DNA from 3 places in the Alteromonas sp. G5_S2_22_S1 genome. Region 2 is predicted to be linked to each of the others. Evidence: predicted binding sites of a transcription regulator. Region 2 holds the regulator's gene; each other region holds the start of a gene.

Region 1 (5,580 bases), on a different contig from region 2:
GTCGGGCATCACCGTTTGCGCTATACCGTGAATGTAAGACATACGACTCCAAAACTATACTTGTATATATTCTTGAATGTTAACTCAATGTAAATTGTTCGACAACATTCAAATAGCAGGTAATACAATAATGAATTATCAGTGGGCAATTTTGGCGGTGTTCATCACCTTTGCGCTGTTGGAAGCAAAAAACGGTAAGCTATTTAAAAAGTCCAGCGAAGTCAGTGATGATGGGAAGGTAGAGCTTATCGGTACGTTGCTGTTGTTTGTGGTAACCCAACCTTTTGTCCTGTTTAGTTCTGCCGCCATCATGGCGTTAGCCTTTCCTCAGCTTCAAGGTGCACTTGCCGACTCGCCGGTCCTTATACACATCGCGCTGCTATTGATATTCGATGACATGATGCAATACTGGTGGCATAGACTATCTCACTCCACGCGCTTTCTTTATAACTTGCACAGGGCTCACCACAACGCCAAATACATGAGCGTTCGCATCATCTACAGGAACAACTTTTTCTATTACCTGTTTATGCCTTCACTTTGGTTTTCTGGTGCACTGATTTATTTAGGGCTAGGGTGGACTTACGCATTCTATTTGGTGGTCAAGCTTACCGTAATCACAGGCGCACACGCCGAGTGGAAATGGGATAGACTGCTATATCAAACGCCATGGCTACATCCCATAGCTTGGGTGGTAGAGCGCACAATATCTACCCCTTCGACACACAGTGCCCACCATGGCTTAAAAGCGGATGATGGCATTACCAACTACAAAGGTAATTATGGAAATCTGTTATTCTTTTGGGATGTGCTATTTGGTACCGCTAAAATCACGCGCCAATATCCTGCGCAATACGGCATAGAAGGCATGTTTTACGCTAACTGGAAAGAGCAACTGATATGGCCGCTATATAAGACGCCGAGAAAGCCAAAGCGTGTACAAACTGAAACTGTCCACACACATGCACCACCGCCCGCCTCAGAATCACAAACAATGCACCATGCTGTAAAAGGCAAGGCCTAATTTGGTATAAACGAGCTATGGGGTCAGAGTAATCACTCTGCCCCCATAATCTATTAAGTTCGTGGTAAACTAACTGCTCGAACTTAGACAAAACAGCGACACGTTATGAACCAACAACCCAATAACCCACTTCACGGCTTAACCCTAGAGAAAATCGTCACTCAACTTCACGAACGATACGGGTGGGATGGGTTGTATTACCGAATCAAGGTGAACTGCTTTAACAACGACCCCTCGATTAAATCGTCGCTCAAATTTTTAAGAAAAACACAGTGGGCAAGGGATAAAGTAGAGCAACTTTACATTCAAACGTTTAGTGATAAATAGCTAACAGGGCAGCGTTTTACACTGACCCCATTTTTTTACGCAGTAGCGCTTAGGCGTCTTTATAGAGCGTAGCTATCCACTTTTCTTCATTGATAAAGTTCCAACTCCAATCAGACCATTTATCTTCTAGGCCCATGGTTTTGACTTCATCGAGAGTCTTTCCGTCTTGTTTAAGCGCTTTGACGTAGTTAAACGTCTCGCTGATCATGCTTAAAAACGCAGTGTATTCCTGCTTGTTGCTGATATCACCGTGACCAGGAATAATGACGGTGTCATCGTCAATTTTGGCTAGCAGTTGTTTAACTGAATCCATATAACCTTCTACGTTTCCACCTGCTCCTTGATCAATATAAGGAAAGCGTCCATTGAAGAATAGGTCTCCAGTGTGCATTACATTAGGTTGCTCGAACCACACTACACTGTCACCATCTGTATGCCCTACTGCTAAGTGCATCACATGAAGGGTTTCACCATTAAAATAAATTTTAATGCCATCTTCATAAGTAATGGTGGGGAGCGCTTCTGGTTTTACTTTTTCATCATCGGCTAAACGCACGCGAACGTTTTCATGGGCTAGAATAGTCGCCCCTTTATGGCTATGGAAAAACGCATTAGAACCCGTGTGATCGCCGTGGTAATGGGTATTGATCACGTACTTTGGTTTATCGCTGCCAAGCTGCCCTAGTTGCGCCGCTATCTTCTCAGCCAGTGGCGCAAATTGGTCATCGATGATTAGCACCCCATCTTCCCCGGCCGAAACGCCAATATTGCCCCCTGCACCCGTAAGCATGTGCACAGAGCCTTTAATCGCTGTTGCTTTAACTTCGACATCGGCAAATCTATCTTGCGCAATGGCAGTGTTAAACGGTGAAAGTGCCAATGGGCTCGCGGCAATAAGCGCAGCCAAAATATGGGTTTTAAAACGAGGTACAGTTTTCATTATTATTTCCTTGTTAGAAGCCTGTTTAAATAAGACCTCTTACACTATGACCCAATTTCACAATTAGATCATTTTTTCATCATCAGGGATCTCGCCTACGTATTCAAAACGAGGAAGCGTTTGCCCGCCTTTTTCCACCGTTTCGAAAAACATTTCCAGTGGACGCACCCACAGCGCTTTTTCGCCGTAGCACGGACGATAAACCACAAGCTTACTTTCATCTTCTGAATGGGTAGCAATTTCATATACATCATATAAGTTCCCTTTGTAGTGCTTATAGCGACCGGGGGTTTTAAGTTGTTTAGCGTTCATAACGTCCTTCTCGAAAAATTGAGTCAAATATTAAAGGTCAGTTAGCCTTCGCTTTACATTAAAGGTTAACAATAGCGCGCTGCTAAGTACTTTCAAAAGGCAAAACCAGCTGTTGTGTTGATTGGTCGGCGGCGAGGCCTATGTGAACGCCCACAAGTCGAATACCCCGCCCTGTTGCTCGTTCAAAGGCTTCCTGCATGAGTGTACGAAAATACGCTTCATCAAGGGTTGCACAGCGATGCTCGACCGTGGTTAGCTGAAAGTCATTGAACTTAAGCTTCACGCCCTGCGTGCGAATGCGTACCGGTTTACCCGTTCGCTTTTTGTGATTATCCATTCGCTCTTGAAGCTTTTCAAACAAGTGGGGCAAGAAGTCGATACATTCATCAAGTGTATGTATATCATCACTTAGCGTGCGCTCTACCCCTATAGACTTGCGCTCTCGAGATACTGACAACTCACGCTCATCGATGCCATGAGCCCGCTCCCACAGCACACTACCAAATTTGCCCAGTTCTTTTTGAATACGCTCGAAAGGATACTGACGAACGTCATTGCAGGTATTAAGCCCCATGCGCTGCAGCTTTTGCATGGTAACTTTGCCAACGCCCGGAATTTTCTTTAGCGGCATGTCGCGTACAAACGCATCGAGTTTGTCGGGAGTTATCACGCAGATGCCGTCGGGTTTGTTTTCGTCACTGGCCACTTTTGCCACAAACTTGCAGGGGGCCACGCCCGCGGAAGCAGTAAGACCTAACTCGCTTTGAATACGCGCGCGTATCTCTTCGGCAATTAACGTAGCGCTGCCCCCACAAAACTCGCTATTGGTGACATCTAGGTAGGCTTCATCTAATGATAAGGGCTCGATAAGGTCAGTATAGTCTGCAAAGATTTTACGTATTTTTTGTGATTCAGCGGCGTATACGTCCATGCGCCCTTTCACTAAAGTAAGATTAGGGCATAGTTTTACAGCATACGCGGTGGCCATCGCTGAACGCACCCCATATTTACGGGCGGGATAATTACAGGTAGAAATAACCCCTCGACGGTCGGCACTGCCGCCAATCGCAATGGGAATATCGCGCAAAGCTGGGTTGTCGCGCATTTCAACTGCGGCGTAAAAACAATCCATGTCGACGTGGATAATTTTTCGCATTGTCCGCCTTCATTCTTTAGCTTTAAACGTAAAACTGTACAAAAAGACAGTATATTACTAATAACGTTGAATTACACTAGTTCGTTATGGATTCTAAATAGAATTGATGGCTCGCACGCATAGTTCACGGCTGTGTTAAAAAAACAAAAATAGCGCTGTCGATTAGCATCTAACAGCGCTTTTAGATTTTAAGCCAACGAAAGGCGAAGCATTACAAAATTTGGTTCTGCTTCCACTCGTTTAGCTTTTTCTGGCGGGCTTCTTCTTTTTCCATGCGTGACTTTTTACGATCACACGGTTCTGGGCAATCACAGGCTTTCTCAATACCTAGTGCACCTAAGCCACCGCAACTTCCAGAAATAGATTTTTTCTGAACTAGGTAGCCAACGGCCATGGCCAAAACCATAGTAAGAAAGAAACCGAAAGCGAGAATAAATGTAGACATCGCTACCCCCTAATTATGAACTGTGACCAGTTTATCAAATTCTGGCGACGCATACTCCTCAAATCCGTCATCGGTGCGACGAATGAGGAATACGGCAAGCTGTTCTTGCTCGGCGATCGCTATCGCTTGCTCCCACCCCATAACATTGAACGCGGTAGCTAGACCGTCTGATGTCATAGATGAAGGGTGGACAACGGTTACCGATACCAAATTATGCGAAATAGGTTTACCGGTAGTTGGGTCTATTAGGTGCGAATAACGAACCCCGTCTTCTTCGTAATAGTTACGATAGTCGCCCGACGTAGCAACCGCGTTTTCACCTATTGAGACAACTTTTTGAACTGCGCGTTCAGTAGTAACCGGCTTTTCAATAGCGATAAGCCACTCGCTGCCGTCGCCACGTTCACCTTTCACGCGCATTTCACCGCCTATTTCTACAAGGTAGTTTTCAATACCGTGCTTTTCAAGGATCTCTGCCACTTCATCTACACCAAAACCTTTGGCTATGGTCGATAAATCGACGTAGAGCATGGGGTGGCTTTTTTTGAGACCGGTTGGCGTGGTCGACAGTTTCTGATAACCCACATAGTCTCTAATTTCGTCGATCTCCCCTTGGCTTGGTACTTTCTCGGGGCGTTTTGTTGGGCCAAACCCCCACAAGTTCACCAAAGGGCCCACCGTTACATCAAGCACACCTCCGCTTAAGCTAGCTAAACGCAACGCTTCATTAACCACGGTCAAAGTGTCTGGCGATACGGCAAAGTTATCGGTATAGCGATACTGATTGAACCTTGAAAGTTCTGATGTAGGGTCATACGTTGACATCATCTTGTTTACTTCAACAAGACGTACGTCTATTTCAGCCTGTAACCCTTCTACCGGCTCCTTACCTACAAGGTATTTAACGTTGTAGGTTGTACCCATTGTTTGGCCCTGAAGATGTACTACAGGCGCTTTTTCATCACTACAGCTTGCAAGTACTAATATGCCTATTGCAAAAAAAGCGAGAAAAATTCGAATTGCGAAACGAATCACGATGTTGTCCTTAGCTAATTTGCACATTTTTCACTAACAATGTGCATTAAGCGTTTTGCTTCAACAAAAAAGGGGCTTGCGCCCCTTTTATTATGCTTAACTTTTTAAGCGATTAGCTTAGCCACCGAAGTCATCTAGCATGATGTTTTCGTCCTCAACACCTAGCTCTTTAAGCATGTTGATTACGGCCGCGTTCATCATAGGTGGTCCACACATGTAGAACTCACAGTCTTCTGGTGCAGGGTGATCTTTCAAGTAGTTCTCAAGAAGTACTTGGTGAATGAACCCTGTGTAACCTTCCCAGTTGTCCTCTGGCTGAGGATCTGAAAGTGCTACGTGCC
Region 2 (5,580 bases):
TTCAGGTAACTGAGGGTCTACATAAAACTGCATAGGCATGTAGGCTTCGCTACCTGCGGACAAAGGCTGCTGGTTAAAACAGAAGCATTCCGTCTTATTTAAATAAAGTGCTGCCATGCCTGGTGATACAGAAGGAATGGCTTGAGCCACAATATTGCTAGAGGCTGGGTTTCGAACGTAAAACGACACCGTGTTGAGCTCACCGGGGTGAACTTTCACACGCTTCGTCTCGGCGCGAAACTCCCACGGCATGCCGGTATTCGTGCGGGTAATAAACTCGACGGTCACTGTTCTGGACGTATCAATTTCAACCGACTGATAAACTGCTGCAGTCCCTTCGGTTTTGCCGTTAATTCCCGTTACATCACAAAACACATCGTAAAGAGGAACAAGTGCGAAGCCGAAGCCAAACATACCGATAACAATGGCGATAAGCTTGATCACCATTTTGTTGTTTGCACTTTGTTGTGACATCACGCTACCTCCGAGTAAATTCAAAGGTAAGGACTGTTAAACGCTATGATATGCGCCCCAACATCCCTACCGTCTGTAGTGTGTGAATTTCCTTACTCACACAGGCCATGCCTCACGTATAACACGCCCAACCTAAGCGCTTATTTAACAACAGGTGGGGTTTCGAACGTGTGGTAAGGAGCAGGTGATGGAATTTCCCACTCAAGACCTTCAGCGCCGTCCCATACCTGCGCTGACACGCCTTCTCCCTGCTTTTTGCAAGCCTTAATAAGCAATGCGAGGAAGATAAGTTGAGATAAACCAAATGCGAAGCCGCCCAAGCTTATCCACTTGTTAAAATCGGCGAACTGTAAAGCATAATCTGGAATACGACGTGGCATGCCCGCCAAACCTACAAAGTGCATAGGAAAAAACAAAACATTCACCGACACGAGGGAACACCAGAAATGCCATTTTGCCAACGCAGTGTCGTACATTTTGCCGGTCCATTTAGGTAGCCAATAGTAAACGGCTGCCATGATGGAAAAGACAGCCCCTGTCACAAGTACATAGTGAAAGTGAGCCACTACGAAGTAGGTATCGTGGTATTGGAAGTCAACTGGCGTTATCGCAAGCATAAGTCCCGATAACCCGCCTATGGTGAAAAGCACGATAAAGGCAATCGCAAACATCATCGGCATTTCAAAACTTAGCGAGCCACGCCACATAGTGGCCACCCAGTTAAACACTTTTACGCCAGTTGGCACCGAAATAAGCATGGTGGCAAACATGAAAAACATTTCCATATAAACCGGCATGCCCGTGGTAAACATGTGGTGAGCCCAAACGACAAATGACAACAGCGCAATGGACGCGGTTGCATAAACCATAGAAGCATAACCAAATAGCTTTTTACGGGAAAAAGTAGGAACAATTTGCGAGATAATACCAAAGGCCGGCAATATCATTATGTACACTTCAGGGTGACCGAAGAACCAAAAAATGTGCTGGAACATGACGGGGTCACCGCCACCTGCTGCATCAAAGAAGCTTGTTCCAAAGAATTTATCGGTCAATACCATGGTTACCGCGCCTGCTAGCACTGGCATAACGGCAATAAGAAGGAATGCAGTGATTAGCCATGTCCACACAAATAGCGGCATTTTCATCCAGGTCATGCCAGGGGCACGCATATTGAAAATCGTCACAATAACGTTAATCGCCCCCATAATGGATGAAATGCCCATTATGTGAACCGAAAACACAAACAGCGCTGTAGAATCGCCGCTATATGTTGTGGAAAGTGGCGCATAGAACGTCCAGCCAAATGCTGGGCCACCGCCTTCCATGAACAGCGAGCTCAACAGTATGAGAAACGCGCCGGGCAGGATCCAGAAACTCCAGTTATTCATGCGAGGCAATGCCATATCTGGCGCACCTATCATCATGGGGATTAACCAGTTAGCAAGCCCGGTAAAAGCAGGCATTACCGCGCCAAAAACCATGATAAGCCCATGCACTGTGGTCATTTGGTTAAAGAAATTTGGTTCAACAATTTGTAAGCCAGGCTGAAACAGTTCAGCCCGGATAACCATTGCCATCGCACCGCCCACTAAGAACATGATAAAGGCGAACCATAGATAGAGTGTGCCTATGTCCTTGTGGTTAGTGGTAAACAACCAACGGGTAACCCCCTTTGGAATATGGTCGTGATGCTCATGATCATCGTGTTGCGCAGAGGTATCTGGCGAAATAACTTCAGTTGCTTTGCTCATGATCTGCTCCTAGTTTCCGTTCGCAACAGCGTTGACATCTTTAGCCTGAACCATGTCACCGGTGTTGTTACCCCACGCATTTCGCTCGTAGGTAACAACAGCTGCTATTTCTTTAAGACTTAACATTTTGCCAAAGGCTTGCATGGCCGTGCCTGACTTACCGTGAAGCACAATGTCGATATGGCCTTGCTGATCTTCTTTGGCCATTTTGCTGCCTTTGAGTGCTGGAAACACGCCAGGGAGACCTTCACCGTTTGGCATGTGACATGCTGCGCAAGTCGCGTTATAAACACGCTCACCTTCTTGCATTAACTCGTCCATCGACATATTCATAGAAAGGAGACGCTGCTCTTCTTCTTTTGCCTGACGAACCATTGCCTCTTGTTCACTCATCCACTTATCAAACTCAGCGGGCTCTTTGGCAATAACCACAACGGGCATATAACCGTGATCTTTTCCGCACAATTCAGCACACTGTCCGCGATAAATGCCGGGCTCATTTACATTGGCCCATGACTCGTTAATAAATCCAGGGTTGGCATCTTTCTTAACGGCAAAATCTGGAACCCACCACGAATGAATAACGTCGTCAGAGGTAATAAGGAATCGTATTTTTTTGCCCGTAGGTATCACTAGTGGACGGTCAACCTCAAGTAAGTAGTTATCGGTTTTCTGAAACTTGTTTTCAATCTGCTCTCTTTGTGTGGCAAGCAGCGAGTAGAACTCCACGTCACTGTCCATATATTTATAATGCCACTTCCATTGCGACCCTGTGACCAACACTGTCATATCGGGTTCAGTGGTATCTTCCATCGCGATTAGCGTATTTGCAGCCGGTACCGCCATAAAAACGAGAATAAGGAAAGGGATAACGGTCCACGCGATTTCTACTTTTACATTTTCATGAAAGTTAGCGGGCTTAGCGCCACGAGACTTTCTATGTAGATACATAGACGCGAACATCACGCCAAACACGACCACCGCAATGCCAACACAAATGAAGAACATCAACATATGAAGGTCGTAAACCTGACCACTAATGTCGGTAGCACCGCGTCGTAAATTAAGTGAAGAGATTTCTTCACTTGCTTCTTGCGCGAAAATCAATGAAGAGAAAAGCAAAAATGGTAGGCTTGCGCACCACCTTGCCAATACGGTCGTTAGTTGTTTCACTCAGCACCTCCGGAATGGTACGGCTAAAGGCGCTATCTTGTTTTGCGCTAACCCTACCAAATGAATTGCGAACGATTGACCCATAACCTCAACTTGTAAAACAAATTTAGAGTCATTGTTATTATTTTGTTAATCTCTGTATAAGAATTGCGCAATAATGTCGTGCCGTCTAGTCTTTTCTATTAAAAATTTAACGAAGTGGTTAATATTTAATCATTTGGTTAAAAGTCAGCATAAGATGAGGTGTGCAGGAAGTAAGCTTTAGAATGTGCAAACGCGCAGTAAATCAAACGCCCATTTTGAACGTGGAGACAACGTCGATGTTACTTTAACTTGCTATTAAATAGACAAGTTAATCCACCTTGAACGACAGTTTTAAACAGTGCTTATATTTTGTAATAGCTGTCGCGGGAGGTATTCATGGACGAAATAAAGAGAAATCTACCGCACAATAGTGGATTCAAGGATTTCTAGTAGGAATAGGATATTCAAACCTAATTTGCCTAAAGCAGAACAAAAACGGGGAGTAAAAGGCACAAAAAAAGCGGCTAATGCACCGCTTTTGATCAAAGAAGCTAAAACCTTACATCCAATCAGCGTTTCGTATAACGCCTACTGCAATACCTTCGATTGCGAAGGGCTCATTTGCAAGGTCAACTTTTATCGGTGAAAACTCTTCATTTTCAGCATGAAGTAATACCTCGCGACCGCGTTTTTCTAGACGCTTCACAGTAACATCTTCATCAACTCGAGCTACCACCACTTGTCCATTATGTACATCAGTCGTGCGATGCACAGCTAGCAGATCACCGTCTAAAATGCCAATGTCTTTCATACTCATACCGTTTACACGAAGTAAAAAGTCTGCTTGAGGTTGGAATAGGGCTGGGTCTACCTTGTAATGAGACTCAACGTGCTCTTGAGCTAAAATAGGCTCTCCAGCAGCTACACGCCCAATTAAAGGCAGGCCTTCTTCCTCTTCAGCTTCATTGTCCAGAGGAATATTGAGCTTTATACCTCGCGACGTACCCGGCAAAATTTCAATCACGCCTTTACGCGCCAAGGCTTTCAAGTGTTCTTCCGCGGCGTTGGCAGAACGGAAACCAAGCTGACGGGCAATTTCAGCACGCGTAGGCGGCATTCCCGTTTCTTGCATGGTTGTTTTAATAAGTTCTAAAACTTCAGTTTGTCGAGCTGTGAGTGGGCGCATAAAAGACCTGTCTGTTCATACAGTTCCTGTAAGTATATACACCTAAAACCAAATAACAAGCACTTAGCGCGTCTTTTGCTTATTGTAGTTGATGAAGAGCGTATACCTTGCTCTTATCGAGCTAGCAGAAGCATAAATCGCAGCCGCTTGATAAGCGCGCCACTATCTTAAATACCTTTTTGTTTTTGAACTTGTTCAAATACATGGAGTCATTACAGCAAGTAAAGCAATGATATTGGCTTATCGCGAGATTGTGACGCGATTGTGTTACACTCCCCTTGTTTTTATTTCATAGGATTACATAGTTCATGTCGTGGATGCGAAAAGCCCTTTTGTCGGTATTTCATTATCCTGTAAAGTTACTGGTTAAAGCCCATAGTATTCCAGTTAACGTTGAAACCGAATTAGGAATAGATAAAAGCAAACCTATCGTTTATCTACTTCCCACCAACTCAGTGACAGACCAACTTTCATTGAGAATGTCGACCCAAGCTCTAGACTTACCCAGCCCAACTAAGACCTTAACGTTGGCAGGGAGAGAGTATTCATCGACGTTGTTTTTGCGAAAAACACAACCGCTTTTCCGCTCGTCGGCAAAAGACACGGGAATTGAAGAAGTCTTTACAGACCTTTTCCACCTGCACAGAGACCATGAGAATCTCGATTTACAAGTTGTGCCGGTTTATGTGACATGGGGCAGAGCACCAGGCCGCGGTAACCCGGGACTGAGCGACCTTATTGCTGATAAGGCTGCACCCAGCTGGTTGCGCAAGTTATTCATCGTGCTGTTTTTAGGCCGTGACAACTTTATCAATTACTCTAAGGCCGTTTCGGCGCGCGCCATGTCTAACCAACACGGTAGCGATCAGAGTATCGCTCATAAGCTCGTTCGGGTTGCCAGTACGCATTTTCAGAGAAAGCGCCAAAGTATGACGGGCCCTACGCTATTAGAGCGTCAAGAGCTCAATA
Region 3 (5,580 bases), on a different contig from region 2:
TTATTCTCCGTTTACCCGCTTTCCTGAGTACTTTACTGCCGAACAAAAGTCAGCATTAATTGAACAAGGCAAAGCAGCGATAAACACGAGTGTCCTTCCCGCATATCAGGCGTTTTACGACTTTATGGTGAATGAATATATTCCTAATGCTCGTGAAGATATTGCTGCCAATAACTGGCCTGATGGCGTAGCGTATTACGCCAATCGCGCAAAGCATTATACGACTACTGATATGACGCCCCAAGAAATCCACGACCTGGGGCTGTCAGAAGTCAAACGCATCCGCGCGCAAATGCAACAAATTGTAGATGAACTTGACTTTGATGGTACGATTAACGACTTCATCACTTTTTTGCGCAAAGACCCTCAGTTTTACGCCACCAGCGCAGAAGACTTATTAAAAGAAGCGTCGTTTATTGCCAAGAAAATGGACGCTAAGCTGCCTTCATTATTTGAATATCTACCGCGAACGCCCTACGGCGTTGCTCCTGTGCCTGACGCCATTGCGCCTAAGTACACCACGGGCCGTTACATCCACCCTAGCCGCGATGATCAACCAGGCTATTACTGGGTAAATACCTATGCCCTTGATAAGCGCCCTTTATATGCACTACCTGCGCTAACATTACATGAGGCCGTGCCGGGTCATCACCTTCAGATATCACTGGCAGCAGAACTTGAAGACTTACCAATGGTACGTCGTAATACTTATATTTCAGCGTTTGGTGAAGGCTGGGGCCTGTACTCTGAGTTTTTGGGTATTGAGGCCGGTATTTATGAAACGCCTTACGACAACTTTGGCCGCTTAAGCTATGAAATGTGGCGCGCATGCCGCTTAGTTGTTGATACTGGCATGCACACTATGGGCTGGAGCCGCCAGCAAGCCGTAAATTATATGATGGAAAATACTGCCCTTTCTGAGCATAACGTGAATACGGAAATTGACCGCTATATTTCATGGCCCGCGCAAGCGCTGTCTTACAAAATTGGCGAAATCAAAATTAAAGCGCTACGAGAAAAAGCAGAAAGTGAATTAGGAGAACGTTTCGACGTTCGCAAATTCCACCGCGCTGTTTTAGAAAATGGCTCGGTTCCACTATTCATTTTAGAACAACATATCGATGCGTTTATAGAAGAACAAAAGGCTAAATAAACATGATCGTTGCATTTGGTGTTATTGGATTACTCATCCTGTTTTTAATTTACTTTGTGCTGCGAGCGCAGAACTTACAGAAAGAGTTGGCGCTGTTGCGCCACTCGAATAAGCAAACGAATAGTAAGGTGACTTATGTTTATCGCAACTTGGTTCTTGTTACAGATGCATTAGAAAAGAACCTAACATCACGTATTGAAAGTGCCTATAAAAGTCGTCTTATCGATCAGGTTCAGTACCAAGCGCTACACCCGCTAATGCAAAACTTCTCGACCATTATTATGGCGTGCTGTGAGAAGGGTATGTCACTAGAAGAGTCGCTGAATAAGGCGTTGCTTAACGAAGATGTTAGCCTTGAAGACATACGCGAGGTGGTAAAGGCGCTGCCAGGAAATGTACGCATGGTATGGTCAAAGAATACCGCGGATGGTTTTATTGCCTTTTGCCAAATGGTTACAGCAACGGTAAATGGCACTACAGCAAAACCAACGAAAACGCCGACAGCTGAAGGGTAGCGCTAAAACTCCGCGGTTTAATTTACATTATTACTGCATTACCTATGTGCTAGGGTGTTGATCTTTCATGCATTGCAAAGGTTAGCACCCTTAGCCACTCTTCCTCCCATTTTTCAAAGTTTAATCTTCTACCTTTTCAAACTAATCAGTGAGTTAGCATTCAAAACAATGGGGCGAAAGCCTTTTGGCTTGAAAAGGCTTTTTGCTGCACTATAATACTGTATAAAAATACAGTTTATTTTGAGTGTCATGAACAAACCGCTATCTGTGCTTAACAACCACCCGCATATCTGGCGGGCCAGAGAAAAAAAGCAAAGTGAAGCAAAGTTTTCACTAGGCTTTCCGCATCTCGATAAAGCGCTTAACGGAGGCGTTGCGTCTACTGGCCTTGTACGTATAGCTTCATTAACGGGGGTCGGTGAACTTTCGTTATTCAAAGAGGTTATCTGTAGGCACCGTACGCATAAACTTGTCGTGTTTATTAACCCACCAGGGCTGTTACAGTCACCTTGGTTAGAAAATTTAGGGTTAAACGCGCAGCAAGTGCTTGTAGTAAAGGCAAGCTCACAGCAAGAGTCATTATGGGCGGCAGAGCAATGTTTAAAAAGCTCCGCCTGTCATTGTGTAGTGTTATGGAGCAATGCCGTAGGTCAAAAAGCAGCGCGACGTTTACAAGTAGCCGCAACACATAACGATGCATTGTGCTTACTTTATACGCCACAGCAACAGCGTATATCACAGCAAAATACCAACGCTAGTGCTTTACCGATTGCTTTAGATCTCGCTTTGTTAGGGGAGCCGCACACCTTATCAATAAGCATACGCAAGCAGCGCCATGGTTGGCCTAAAGATAACATTGTTATATACCATCAGTGGACACCTGACAATCGAGCGATCAAATGGGCGATGGCACACAATACGCTTTCCGATCAGGCGCTCCACTCTGTGAGTTAACCATGCTGTGGGCCTATATTCACTGCTATCAACTCACTCTTGATGGCCACAATCAAGCAACTAACAATAAAACGTTGAATAGCAAAGTGCCTGGGCAACTTGATAGCAGCGCAGACTCATCGCTGCCTTTAAGTACACCAGTAGCTGTGTATAGCAGTAAAGCGAGCAAAATAATTCAATGTAACGAGGTTGCGAAAAAAGAAGGTATTGAAATAGGTCATGGGTTAGCTCAAGCGGCTGCGCTGTGCCCTTATGTACACATTTTGCCTTTCAATGAAGAAAATGAAAAACATATGCTAACTCAGCTGGCGCATAGGCTTTATCCGTTGGCGTCTGATATTGTGCTAGACGCTCCTGATGGTTTGGCTATAAGGTTAGATAATCTCAGTCACTATTATGGCGGTCATGAGGCACTCTGGAAAACATTAACTCAGGCGTTATTTGAGGCCAATGTTCGTTACCATTTCGCTAGTGCATGGACAATAGAAGCCGCCAAAGTACTTGTGCTTCACAAACACAATACCTACTTACATGCGCAACAAGAAATTAAACAGGCGCTTGGTGCTTGCCCTCTTTCTACCACGGCGCTTGCGTCAAAAGTTATAGAATCACTGACCAGAGTAGGTATTACTCGTGTACATGAGTTACTGGCAATGCCAGTTCAAGAGCTAGGCAAGCGCTTTGACAATAATACGATTGTGTACCTTACCGCACTTAGGGGGGAGATCTTTCCTCGGGTTACGCTGTTTAGGCCGCTAGAGCACTTCGATAATTTTACGCTGTTACCTTTTGATATAGAAAATACACAACACCTAACCCCTTTTGTGACCCAGCAGTTCGAGCACTTATCGCACTATTTACGCGCAAGAAACTTATACACATCCAGTATAAGTGTGCATATTCATTTTAGAGAAGCACCCGTTTTGGATATTAATATCCGCTCTGCGCTTCCTCAGGCATCCGTTAAAAGCTGGCTACCTTTATTCACACTTAAAACAGAGAACCTTGAGTTACCGGAACCGGCCACCGCCATTGGCGTTCGGTGCCAACAGTTTGAAGAAATAGATAGCAACAATGGCGACTTTTTTAGCGATAGATTTAACGATGTGGCACAAAAGCAACTAATTGGTCGCCTAAACGCTAAGTTAGGCGATCACAGTACTTTTCAGCCTTGCGCTACCAATAGCCACCAGTTTGAATATATGACGGTGTCAGAACCAAACGGCAGTGGCTATTCCTACAGCAGTGATATCACCCCAACCTTCACCTTTGAAGCGCCTAAACCGCTTATTCAACCATCACAGATATGCTTCGGACCGGTACGCCTGCATAGCGAGTGGTGGCGAGATCCCCCTACAAACCGTGACTACTTTATAGCGCAAACGCCTCAAAGTGTAAGGCTTTTAGTGTTTAAAGATGCGCAAAGTCACTGGTGGGTACAAGGTATTTTTTGTTAGCCCTAAGCGCTTAAGATAAGGCAATACCATGAAGTACAGTGAACTCTTTTGCCAAAGCCATTATAGCTTTCTCTGCGGCGCCTCTTCCCCAGCAGAACTAGTAACCACGGCCTCTTTTCTTGGTTATGAGGCTATAGCAATAACCGATGAATGCTCAGTGGCAGGAGTGGTACGCGCTTTCGATGAAATTACACACCAAGGGTTGCCCATTAAGCTTATCGTAGGCAGCTATTTCATATTTGATAAGACATTATCTTTTGTATTGCTGTGCCCAAACAAAGCGGCCTACAGCGAACTGTGCCGTATTATCACTAACGCCAGAAGACGCTCTGAAAAAGGGGAGTATCAGCTTGCCGAGTGGGACATACGCACCATTCGCCACTGTAAATTCATCTGGCTGCCTAGCGGTGAGGTGAATGAGGATAAGTATTGGGCACAGTGGCTACAGAAACACCCCAATATAGACGCCTTTATCGGCGCGCAACGCCTGCTAGACGGGCGTGACCATCATAGGTTTGCGCATTATAATCACTTACAGTCTACCTACGCTTTTCCTGTCATCGCCTGTACTGGTGCATTAATGCATCATGCAGATAGACTACCGTTACAGCATATTTTGCACGCCACCAAAGTGCACACCAGCGTACACGAGATAGGAAGAGAAGCGCTAAGCAATGCAGAGCGTAGTTTGCGTACAACCCATAAAATCAAAAAGCTTTATCCTGAAAAGTGGCTGGCTAATACCCATAGCCTTGCCCAACAATTTACCTTCTCTTTAGAAGAGTTGCGCTACCAATACCCTGCTGAACTTGTGCCTGAAGGCTATACACCCACCTCATATTTAAGAGAGCGCGTGGAAGAAGGCATTAAGATTCGCTTCCCTGAAGGCATTACGTCAGAGATAAGGCAAACAATAGAAAAAGAACTCAGGCTGATTGCTGAGCAAGAGTATGAGTACTTCTTTTTAACGATTTACGACATTGTTCAATTTGCCAAACAGCAGCGCATTTTATACCAAGGCCGAGGCTCAGCCGCTAATTCGGTGGTTTGCTATTGTTTAGAAATAACCGCTGTCGACCCAAGGCAAATTAGCGTGCTGTTTGAGCGGTTTATTTCCAAAGAGCGTAATGAACCGCCAGACATTGATGTAGATTTTGAGCATCAACGCCGAGAAGAAATTATTCAATACATCTATAAAAAATATGGCAGAGAAAGAACTGCAATTGCAGCTACCGTTATCTGCTATCGCTTTAAATCAGCGTTTAAAGATGTAGGGAAGGCCCTTGGATTTAGCGAGTCTCAGCTAGACTTTGTGGTTAAACAAATAAACCGACGGGACAGCGTTATTCCTTGGAAGTCCCAATTGGCAGACCTTGGGTTAAACCCTGAAGAAAAACGTGTACAGCAGCTAATTAGCTTAACTGAAGCGCTATTAGGAACGCCCCGACATTTATCGCAGCACGTAGGCGGCTTTGTAATTAGTGCGGGGCCCCTGTATGAC

Evidence for each region. Region 2 encodes LexA, which represses DNA repair genes until DNA is damaged. Its sites were predicted from a motif close to TACTGTATNNNNATACAGTA; they were not measured.
Region 1: dinB (DNA polymerase IV) is a predicted target of LexA. The motif match lies at 3,792-3,811, and genes of this name have one in related genera.
Region 3: ACTRWF_RS06020 (recombinase RecA) is a predicted target of LexA. The motif match lies at 1,885-1,904, and genes of this name have one in related genera.

Annotation. Positions count from the first base shown of each region.
Region 1 covers NZ_JBQKUJ010000012.1:83,103-88,682, forward strand. The annotation lists gene ACTRWF_RS13570 (Crp/Fnr family transcriptional regulator) at 1-42, opposite strand, end outside; gene ACTRWF_RS13575 (sterol desaturase family protein) at 131-1,024, shown strand; gene ACTRWF_RS13580 (VF530 family protein) at 1,130-1,351, shown strand; gene ACTRWF_RS13585 (MBL fold metallo-hydrolase) at 1,401-2,291, opposite strand; gene ACTRWF_RS13590 (DUF1653 domain-containing protein) at 2,355-2,603, opposite strand; gene dinB (DNA polymerase IV) at 2,686-3,759, opposite strand; gene nqrM ((Na+)-NQR maturation NqrM) at 3,971-4,204, opposite strand; gene ACTRWF_RS13605 (FAD:protein FMN transferase) at 4,214-5,239, opposite strand; gene nqrF (NADH:ubiquinone reductase (Na(+)-transporting) subunit F) at 5,357-5,580, opposite strand, start outside.
Region 2 covers NZ_JBQKUJ010000007.1:95,201-100,780, forward strand. The annotation lists gene ACTRWF_RS09730 (cytochrome c oxidase assembly protein) at 1-474, opposite strand, end outside; gene ctaD (cytochrome c oxidase subunit I) at 615-2,228, opposite strand; gene coxB (cytochrome c oxidase subunit II) at 2,238-3,401, opposite strand; gene lexA (transcriptional repressor LexA) at 3,985-4,611, opposite strand; gene plsB (glycerol-3-phosphate 1-O-acyltransferase PlsB) at 4,920-5,580, shown strand, end outside.
Region 3 covers NZ_JBQKUJ010000004.1:4,334-9,913, reverse strand. The annotation lists gene ACTRWF_RS06030 (DUF885 domain-containing protein) at 1-1,153, shown strand, start outside; gene ACTRWF_RS06025 (hypothetical protein) at 1,156-1,668, shown strand; gene ACTRWF_RS06020 (recombinase RecA) at 1,918-2,622, shown strand; gene ACTRWF_RS06015 (Y-family DNA polymerase) at 2,568-4,079, shown strand; gene ACTRWF_RS06010 (error-prone DNA polymerase) at 4,108-5,580, shown strand, end outside.